3 linked regions of the Tenggerimyces flavus genome follow. The protein of the gene in region 1 binds, or shares a complex with, the protein of each later gene. Links are inferred from orthologs where the notes say so. Each region holds a gene or a part of one and is shown on either strand. Other genes may lie near its edges.

Evidence for each region.
Region 2: JOD67_RS26265 (region 1) and rny share a complex: the UniProt entries of both Bacillus subtilis proteins name them as parts of the possible RNA degradosome complex. The link is inferred for Tenggerimyces flavus from one-to-one orthologs.
Region 3: JOD67_RS26265 (region 1) and JOD67_RS17645 share a complex: the UniProt entries of both Bacillus subtilis proteins name them as parts of the possible RNA degradosome complex. The link is inferred for Tenggerimyces flavus from one-to-one orthologs.

What each region holds. Positions count from the first base shown.
Region 1 is NZ_JAFBCM010000001.1:5,622,574-5,625,628, forward strand. Bases 35-2,937 are described here. They hold JOD67_RS26265 (6-phosphofructokinase), read right to left. Parts: upstream 2,048-2,937; coding sequence 1,022-2,047; downstream 35-1,021. Other genes in these bases: JOD67_RS26255 (class II 3-deoxy-7-phosphoheptulonate synthase), read right to left, coding at 35-866; JOD67_RS26260 (hypothetical protein), read left to right, coding at 906-1,052; JOD67_RS26270 (lysophospholipid acyltransferase family protein), read right to left, coding at 2,280-2,937. Also shown: more of JOD67_RS26255, read right to left, coding at 1-34; more of JOD67_RS26270, read right to left, coding at 2,938-3,038. UniProt on the Bacillus subtilis protein: Catalyzes the phosphorylation of D-fructose 6-phosphate to fructose 1,6-bisphosphate by ATP, the first committing step of glycolysis.
Region 2 is NZ_JAFBCM010000001.1:3,876,701-3,879,824, reverse strand. Bases 30-3,001 are described here. They hold rny (ribonuclease Y), read right to left. Parts: upstream 2,355-3,001; coding sequence 705-2,354; downstream 30-704. Other genes in these bases: JOD67_RS18130 (Lrp/AsnC family transcriptional regulator), read right to left, coding at 2,752-3,001; JOD67_RS18140 (hypothetical protein), read right to left, coding at 30-75. Outside these bases: more of JOD67_RS18140, read right to left, coding at 1-29; more of JOD67_RS18130, read right to left, coding at 3,002-3,124. UniProt on the Bacillus subtilis protein: Endoribonuclease that initiates mRNA decay. Initiates the decay of all SAM-dependent riboswitches, such as yitJ riboswitch. Involved in processing of the gapA operon mRNA, it cleaves between cggR and gapA.
Region 3 is NZ_JAFBCM010000001.1:3,772,460-3,775,533, forward strand. What follows is about bases 107-3,028. They hold JOD67_RS17645 (polyribonucleotide nucleotidyltransferase), read left to right. Parts: upstream 107-423; coding sequence 424-2,634; downstream 2,635-3,028. Other genes in these bases: JOD67_RS17650 (M16 family metallopeptidase), read left to right, coding at 2,631-3,028. Outside these bases: rpsO (30S ribosomal protein S15), read left to right, coding at 1-95; more of JOD67_RS17650, read left to right, coding at 3,029-3,074. UniProt on the Bacillus subtilis protein: Involved in mRNA degradation. Catalyzes the phosphorolysis of single-stranded polyribonucleotides processively in the 3'- to 5'-direction. Necessary for competence development in Bacillus subtilis.

The sequences.
Region 1 (3,055 bases):
GTGGTCGTAGGCCCGAGCTTGACGCCGATCGGGTTACGCAAAGACCGCGCGAACTCCACGTGCGCGCCGTCCAGCTGACGGGTCCGTTCGCCGATCCAGAGGAAGTGCCCGGACGTGTCGTACGGCGTCCCGGTCCGCGAGTCGATGCGCGTCATGGCCAGCTCGTAGTCGAGCAGCAGCGCCTCGTGCGAGGAGTAGAAGTCCACCGTGTGGAAGACCGACGGGTTCGCACCGCAGGCGGCCATGAACGCGATCGCCTTGTCGATGTCGCGGCCGATCTGCTCGTACCGCTTGCCCACCGGGCTGTCGCGGACGAAGTCGGTGTTCCACGCGTGCATCTGCCGCAGGTCCGCCTCGCCACCGGAGACGAACGCGCGGGCGAGGTTCAGTGTGGCCGCCGAGGAGTGGTACATGCGGAGCAGCCGCGAGGGATCGGGCACGCGCGAGGCGGCGGTGAAGTCGTACCCGTTCACCGCGTCGCCCCGATAGGCCGGCAGCTCGACGCCGTCGCGGGTCTCGGTCGGCTTCGAGCGCGGCTTGGCGTACTGCCCCGCGATCCGGCCGAGCTTCACCACCGGCACCGAGCCCGCGTACGTCAGGACCACGGACATCTGCAACAAGGTGCGCAGCTTGTTCCGCAGCGCGTCCGCGCCGACGCCGTTGAACGTCTCCGCGCAGTCACCGCCCTGCAGGATGAACGCCTCGCCGCGCGCGACCGCCGCGAGCTTGGTCTTCAGCGCGTCGCACTCCCCCGCGAACACCAGCGGCGGGTACGTCCGCAGCTCCCGGATCGCGTCGTCGACTGCACCGCCGTCGGGCCACTCCGGCTGCTGGGCGGCCGGAAGTGCCCGCCAGGCGTCATTCAGCTCCACGAGAACCAAGGCTACGGGGTACCCTTCGCGCCTGTGACAGACGGCATCCTGCGCTTCCTCTGGGAGAGCCCGGAGGCGCCGCAGACGTTCGTCGGTGTCGCGTTCGGCACCGACGGCAACGTCACGTTCTATGACCAGCCGAGGCTGGGTCAGCCGAACAGCACCTCGGCCTCGGAGTAGAGCTCCGGCTGCACCAGCTTGAGCTCCTTCGTCGCGTCACCCAGCGGCGCGCGGACGATGTCGGTGCCGCGCAGCGCGACCATCTGGCCCCAGGCGCCGTCGTGCACGGCCTCGATCGCGTGCAGGCCGAAGCGGGTCGCCAGCCAACGGTCGAACGCGGTCGGCGTACCGCCGCGCTGGGTGTGACCCAGAACGACCGCGCGGGCTTCCTTGCCGGTGCGCTTCTCCAGCTCCGCCGCTACCAGGTTGCCGATGCCGCCGAGGCGTACGTGGCCGAACGCGTCCAGCTCCTCGTTGTGCAGCGCGAACGTCCCCTCCTTCGGGGAGGCGCCCTCCGACACGACGATGATCGGCGAGTACTGCGTCTGGAACCGGCTCTCGACGTACCCGACGACCTTGTCCATGTCGAACGGCTGCTCGGGGATGAGGATCACGTTCGCGCCGCCGGCGAGGCCGGAGTGCAGGGCGATCCAGCCGGCGTGCCGACCCATGACCTCGACGACGAGGATCCGGTGGTGCGACTCAGCCGTCGTGTGGAGGCGGTCGATGGCCTCGGTCGCGATGTTGACCGCGGTGTCGAAGCCGAAGGTGAAGTCGGTCGCGTTCAGGTCGTTGTCGATCGTCTTGGGAACGCCGACGACCTGCACGCCGAGCTCGGCCAGCTTCGTCGCGACCCCGAGGGTGTCCTCGCCGCCGATCGCGACCAGTGCGTCGACGCTGTTGCTGGCGAGGTTCTCCTTGATCCGCTCGACGCCGCCGTCGACCTTGAACGGGTTCGTCCGCGAGGAGCCGAGGATCGTTCCGCCGCGCGGCAGGATGCCGCGAACCTGCGGGATGCCGAGCTCCGTGGTCACGTTCTCCAACGGCCCGCGCCAACCGTCGCGGAAGCCGAGGAACTCATAGCCGTACTGGCTGACGCCCTTGCGCACGACGGCGCGAATCACGGCGTTGAGGCCAGGGCAGTCGCCCCCGCCGGTGAGGACACCGACACGCATGACAGTCCTTTCGAAGACTGCAAGAACAACCGGTCGGGTCGAGCGTAGTGGCGCCAGCTGAACGGGATGCGGGCAGGGGGTTTCGAGGTACGGACCACCTGTCCACCACGCGAGACGCCGCTGACCTGCCCCGTGATCATGTACGTGATCGTGAAGGCAAACTGGCGTATACGGCGGCTACGGCTTCATGATCACGTACATGATCACGGCGGCGCGAGGGGTGGGTCGGGGGTCAGCTGGCCTTGCGGACGTCCGCCTCGGCCGCGGTGCTGGGCAGCTCCGCCGCCTCGGTCCCCGAGCGGCGCTTGCTCTGGGCCGTCAGCTCGTCCTTCGCCGACTGGGCGTACACGTCGACGTACTCCTGGCCGGACAGCTCCATCAGCTCGTACATGATCTCGTCGGTGATCGACCGGAGCACGAACCGGTCGTCCTCCATCCCCTCGTACCGCGAGAAGTCCAGCGGCTTGCCGATCTTCACGCCCGGCCGCATGATCTTCGGCAGCGCGCGGCCTGGGGGCTGCATCTTGTCCGTGTCGACCATCGCGACCGGGATCACCGGCGCACCCGACGCGAGGGCCATCCGCGCGACGCCGGTCTTGCCCTTGTACAGCCGGCCGTCGGGCGACCGCGTCCCTTCGGGATAGATCCCGAAGAGCTCACCCCGCTCGAGGATCTTCAGCCCCGCCGCGAGCGCCGGCTCGGCCGCACGGCCGCTGGAACGGTCGATCGGCACCTGCCCGATCCCTCGGAAGAACAACGCCGTCAGCCGACCCTTGAGCCCCCTGCCGGTGAAGTACTCGAGCTTCGCGGGGAACGTGATCCGACGCTTCGAGACCAACGGCAGGAACACCGAGTCGGAGAACGACAGGTGGTTGCTGGCGAGAATCGCCGGCCCTTCCTTCGGGAGGTTTTCGAGCCCTTCGGCCCACGGGCGGAAGATCACCTTGAGCAGCGGGCCCAGGGCGAAAACCTTGAGGAACCAGTAGAACAAGCCGACCTCCGTCTCTC
Region 2 (3,124 bases), 1.7 Mb from region 1 along the record:
CGGGATCGCGATCGGCAGCACGACGATGAACAGGACGAGGAACGAGCCGGCGATCGACATGTCGAAAGCGTCCACCTGAACCACCTCCGAGCCCGGGCCGCTCCGGCGAGCACCCCATGCTCGGGATGATCCTCCCGGCGCGCCCGCCGCGCAACGCCCCTTGCCCACGGACGGGGCTCGGCGGTGTCTCGCAGGGGCCGGGAACGCCCCTCCCGTGGGTAAAGTCACGAGCGCCCGCCGCTGGCGGAACCGTGCGAGTTGTTCGAGAGACCTCGGCTTCCAGGCCGAGATCTGTCGAACAAGTCCGTTCGCAACCACCCCCACCACCGCGGCCGCCACCCGTTCGAGCTGGTCGGGCACCGGAGCTGGGCCGGCCGTCCACAGCTGGCGCCACTTCCCTTACCGGAACGGGGTTTCGCGGGCGATTGCCACGTGGCAAACCCCGGTTCGGTGAGGGAAGTCGGGGTCAGCAGCTGCACCCCGCCCCGCTGCGGTGATCAGGTACGTGAGCATGAAGGCAGAGCGCGCCATATCGCCGTTCCAGCTTCATGATCACGTACATGATCACGGCGCCCCCGCTCGAGCTGGCCGGGCAGTGGTGCGCGATCCGGGTCGTCCACAGCTGGCGCCACTTCCCTTACCGGAACGGGGTTTTGCGCGCGATTGCCACGTGGTAAACCCCGGTTCGGTGAGGGAAGTCGGGGTCAGCGGGCGGTTTCGATGGCGCGGGACTCGCGGACGACGGTGACGCGGATCTGGCCGGGGTAGGTGAGCTCTTCCTCGACCTGCTTGGCGATGTCGCGGGCGAGCACCTGGGCCTGGATGTCGTCGACCACGTCCGGCACCACCATCACGCGGACCTCGCGGCCGGCCTGCATGGCGAACACCTTGTCCACGCCGTCGTGCGCGTTCGCGATCTCCTCCAGCCGTTCGAGCCGCTTGACGTACGCCTCCAACGACTCGCGCCGGGCACCCGGGCGCCCACCCGAGATCGCGTCGGCGGCCTGGGTGAGGATCGCCTCGACCGTACGCGGCTCGACCTCGTTGTGGTGGGCCTCGATCGCGTGCACGACGTCGTCGTCCTCGCCGTACTTGCGGGCCAGGTCGGCGCCGATCAGCGCGTGGCTGCCCTCGACCTCGTGCGTCAGCGCCTTGCCGATGTCGTGCAGCAGCGCCGACCGCTTGATCAGTTGCCGGTCCAGACCGATCTCGCTCGCCATCATGCCGGCGACGTGGGCGGACTCGATCAGGTGCTTGAGCACGTTCTGGCCGTACGACGTCCGGTACCGCAGCGTGCCAAGTGTCTGGACCAGCTGCGGGTGCATGTCGGTGAGGCCGGTCTGGACGAGCGCGTCCTCCCCCGCTCGTACGCAGAGCTCCTCGACCTCGCCCTTGCTGCGCTCGTAGACCTCCTCGATCCGGTGCGGGTGGATCCGCCCGTCGAGTACGAGGCTCTCCAGTGCGATCCGCGCGGTCTCCCTGCGGACCGGGTCGAAGCACGAGAGCAGGACGGCTTCGGGGGTGTCGTCGATGATCAGGTTGACGCCGGTGACCTGCTCGAACGTACGGATGTTGCGGCCCTCGCGGCCGATGATGCGGCCCTTCATGTCGTCGCTCGGCAGGTGCAGGACCGAGACGACCGACTCCGAGGTCTGTTCGGTCGCGAGCCGCTGGATCGACGCGGTGATGATCTTGCGGGCGCGCTTCTCGCCCTCTTCCTGGGCCTTGTGCTCGATGTCGCGAACGATGATCGCTGCCTGGCGCTTGGCGTCGTTCTCGATGGTGGCGACGAGCTCGGCCTTCGCCTCTTCGGCGGACAGTCCGGCGGTCCGTTCGAGCACCTGCTGGCGCTCGGCCTCGATGCTGGCGAGCTCGGCCTTCTTGGTGTCGATCTTCGCTTCGGTCTCGGTGAGCTCGCGGGTACGGTCGTCCAGCTCGCGCTGGGACTGGTCGAGGCGCGTCTCGCGTTCGGCGACCCTGCCCTCGCGGCGCTCGATGTCGAGGCGCTGCTCGCGGACCTCACTGCGGAGGGCGCGGACCTCGTGTTCGGCCTCGTCGCGGGTGAGCCGTGCCCTGGCGAGGGCGGCGGAGGCGTTCTCGTCGGCCTGCCGGCGAGTTTCGGCGGCCTCGGTGTCGGCGGTGGTCCGGATGTCGGTGGCGGCCCGGCGCGCCTCGGACTCGGCGTCGGAACGGATCCTCGTGGCGTCGCGACGCGCTTCCTCGAGCTCGTGCTCGGCGGCCGCGACCTTCTGCAGGCCGATCGACTTGGACTTGGACATCTGGACGACCATCACTGCGAGCAGGGCGAGAATGCCCAACCCGACGATGAAAACGACGACCTCCATCGTGGACATCAGCCGCTCCCTTCGTCGAACCCCGGCCAAGGGCTCTACATGTCCGAAGAGATCGCGACAACACCAAGCACCCCTCACCGGGACCGGGAGGGGTCGACACGGGCGCCGCTGCCCTCACCTTGCTGGCTGGCGGACGTCCGAGATCGAGCTCGAATTCACCAAACGAGAAGTACGTCTACGTATCCCGGAAGGAGCCTTCCCGGTCACTGTGAGCTTGTCGTTTTTATTCGGCGTTGTCGTGGTTACTGCTTCGGTGCGTCAGGCTCCGCCAGGCGGCGGAGTGATTCTTCTGGTGTCTAGGAGGCTAGGTGGAGGTTACGAACCGGTCAAGAATGCGCGCCGTCCGTGACGGTTTCGCAGCCTTGGCTGGCCACCCTCGGGGTTGCTGGTCAGGTTGTTAGTCGAGGGGGACCTGGCGCCACGGTACCGGTGAGGACTGCACGATGGAGGTCGTGGTCTGGCCGTGCAGGAGGAACTTGTCCAGGACCTCCTCCAGCGCGGTGACCGTCGGGACGTGGACCTTGACCAGGAAGCAGTCCTCGCCGGTGATCCGGTGGCATTCGACGACCTCTTCGGTGCGTTGGACGAGCTCGGCGATGCGCTGGAGCTGGCCGGGGCCTGGTCTGATGCGTACATACGCGGCGACTGGTCGGCCGAGGGCTGCTGGGTCGAGGTCGACGCGGTAGCCGCGGATCACGCCTCTGCGTTCGAGACGGCTGGTGCGCTGGGCTGCTGTGGGGGCAGAGATGCCGACCTGCTTGGCGAGCTGG
Region 3 (3,074 bases), 1.9 Mb from region 1 along the record:
TGAACGGTCAGCGCCGCAGGCTGCTGAACTACCTGATGAAGAACGACATCGCGCGCTACCGGACGCTGATCGAACGTCTCGGCCTCCGCCGATAGCGCCCTTCGGGAGCGGTGCCCACCAGGGCCCCGCTCCTGTTCCATATCGTGAGGCCAGTCCATTTCGACTGGCCTTCGCCCCGCCCGGGTAGACCACTGCTCAGGCGGTCTCACAACTGAATACGCCGAGTAAGACACCAGTACCAATCGGAGCGACCCGCGACCGCAGCGCGAAGCAAGCGGTGCAGCAGCTCGCCGGTCCTCGGTAGTGGCCCCCGGACAGCACCACCAGCACCAACGAGATCCGTGGGCCTCGATCGAAGACCGGCACTCCCCGCCGCGCGGAAGGGCAGTCGCGGCCGCTCCCGAAACAAGAGGAGGGAGCCCTGTGGAGGGTCCCGGTATTCACACAGCAACAGCAACGATCGACAACGGTTCGTTCGGCACCAGGACGGTGCGGTTCGAGACGGGTCGGGTCGCCAGGCAGGCGGCCGGTGCCGTGGTCGCCTATCTCGACGACGACACCATGGTGTTGTCCGCGACGACGGCCAGCAAGCACCCGAAGGAGCACTTCGACTTCTTCCCGCTGACGGTCGACGTCGAGGAGCGCGGGTACGCCGCCGGCAAGATCCCCGGCTCGGTGTTCCGGCGCGAAGGCCGCCCGAGTGAGGACGCGATCCTCACCTGCCGGCTGATCGACCGCCCGTTGAGGCCCAGCTTCGTCAAGGGTCTCCGCAACGAGATCCAGGTCGTCATCACCGTGATGGCGCTCAACCCCGACGCGCTGTACGACGTGCTCGCGATCAACGCCGCCTCGGCGTCGACGCAGATCGCCGGCCTGCCGTTCTCCGGCCCGATCGGCGGCGTCCGCGTCGCGCTGATCGACGGCCAGTGGGTCGCGTTCCCGCGCCGCAGCGAGATCGAGCGCGCGGTCTTCGACATGGTCGTCGCCGGCCGCGTGGTCGAGGACGGTGACGTCGCGATCATGATGGTCGAGGCCGAGTCCACCGACTCGACCTGGCAGCTCGTCCAGGACGGCACCCAGGCGCCGACCGAGGAGATCGTGGCCGAGGGCCTCGAGGCCTCCAAGGCGTTCATCAAGGTCCTGTGCGAGGCGCAGGCCGCGATGGCGGCCGAGGCGGCCAAGCCGACCGGTGAGTTCCCGGTCTACAAGGACTACGAGGACGACGCTCTCGCGGCCGTCGACGGGGCCGTACGCAACGACCTCGCCGAGGCGCTGACGATCGCCGGCAAGGCCGAGCGCGAGTCGAGGCTCGACGAGCTCAAGGCCTCCATGGTCGAGCGGCTCGCCGGCGACTTCGAGGGTCGCGAGAAGGAGCTCAGCGCGGCCTACCGTTCGCTCACCAAGACGCTCGTCCGCGAGCGGGTGCTGCGCGACAAGGTCCGCATGGACGGTCGCGGCCTGGCCGACATCCGGCCGCTGACGGCCGAGATCAACGTCGTGCCGCGGGTCCACGGCTCCGCGCTGTTCGAGCGTGGCGAGACGCAGATCCTGGGCATCACGACGCTGAACATGCTGTCGCTCGAGCGTCGCATCGGCCTCACGCTGGCCGAGGACACGACCAAGCGCTACATGCACAATTACAACTTCCCGCCCTACTCGACCGGTGAGACCGGCCGGGTCGGTTCGCCGAAGCGGCGCGAGATCGGGCACGGCGCACTCGCCGAGCGCGCGCTCGCCCCGGTGCTGCCGACGCGCGAGGAGTTCCCGTACGCCATCCGCCAGGTCTCCGAGGCGCTTGGCTCCAACGGCTCCACCTCGATGGGCTCGGTCTGCGCGTCCACGCTGGGCCTGCTCTCCGCCGGTGTGCCGCTGCGCGCGCCGGTCGCGGGCATCGCGATGGGCCTCATCTCCGGTGAGGTCGACGGCAAGGAGGAGTTCGTCGCGCTGACCGACATCCTCGGCGCCGAGGACGCGTTCGGCGACATGGACTTCAAGGTCGCCGGTACGAAGGACTTCGTGACCGCGCTGCAGCTCGACACCAAGCTCGACGGCATTCCCGCGTCGGTGCTGGCCGCCGCTCTGCAGCAGGCGCGCGACGCGCGCCTGACGATCCTCGGCGTCATGGAGAAGGCGATCTCCGAGCCCGGCGAGATGTCGGAGTTCGCGCCGCGGATCATCACGATGCACATCCCGGTCGACAAGATCGGCGAGGTGATCGGGCCGAAGGGCAAGGTCATCAACCAGATCCAGGACGACACCGGCGCTCAGATCACCATCGAGGACGATGGCACGATCTACGTCGGCGCGGCCGACGGTCCGTCGGCGGAGGCGGCTCGGGCGATCATCGCCGGGATCGCGACCCCGACGATGCCGGAGGTCGGCGAGCGTTATCTGGGGACGGTCGTCAAGACGACCAACTTCGGTGCGTTCATCTCGCTCGTTCCCGGCAAGGACGGCCTGCTGCACATCTCCAAGCTGCGGGTGCTCGCCGGTGGCAAGCGGGTGGAGAACGTCGAGGACGTCCTCAAGGTCGGCGACAAGCTGCAGGTCGAGATCGGTGAGATCGACGACCGCGGCAAGCTCTCGCTGGTTCCGGTGGTCGAAGAGGGCAGTGCCGACGGCGAGGAGAAGTGACCACGACCTCGCCGGCCCGGCCTGCGACCCGCAAGGTCTCGACCCGCACGCTGATGACGGAGAACGACGGCGGCCTGGTCCGCCAGACCGTTCTCCCCAGCGGCCTGCGGGTCGTGACCGAGGCGATGCCGCAGGTTCGTTCGGTCTCGTTCGGCATCTGGGCGGCCGTCGGCTCTCGTGACGAGACGCCCGCCCTCGCCGGAACGAGTCACTACCTCGAGCACCTGCTGTTCAAGGGCACCAAGCGTCGTAGTGCCCTGGACATTTCGGCCGCGCTCGACGGTGTCGGCGGGGAGATGAACGCGTTCACCACGAAGGAGTACACGTGCTACTACGCACGCGTGCTCGACAACGACCTGCCGCTGGCGGTCGACGTGGTGGCGGACATGGTGTCGTCGTCGTTGATCGCCTCGGCTGACGTCGAGAGCGAGCGTGGCGTG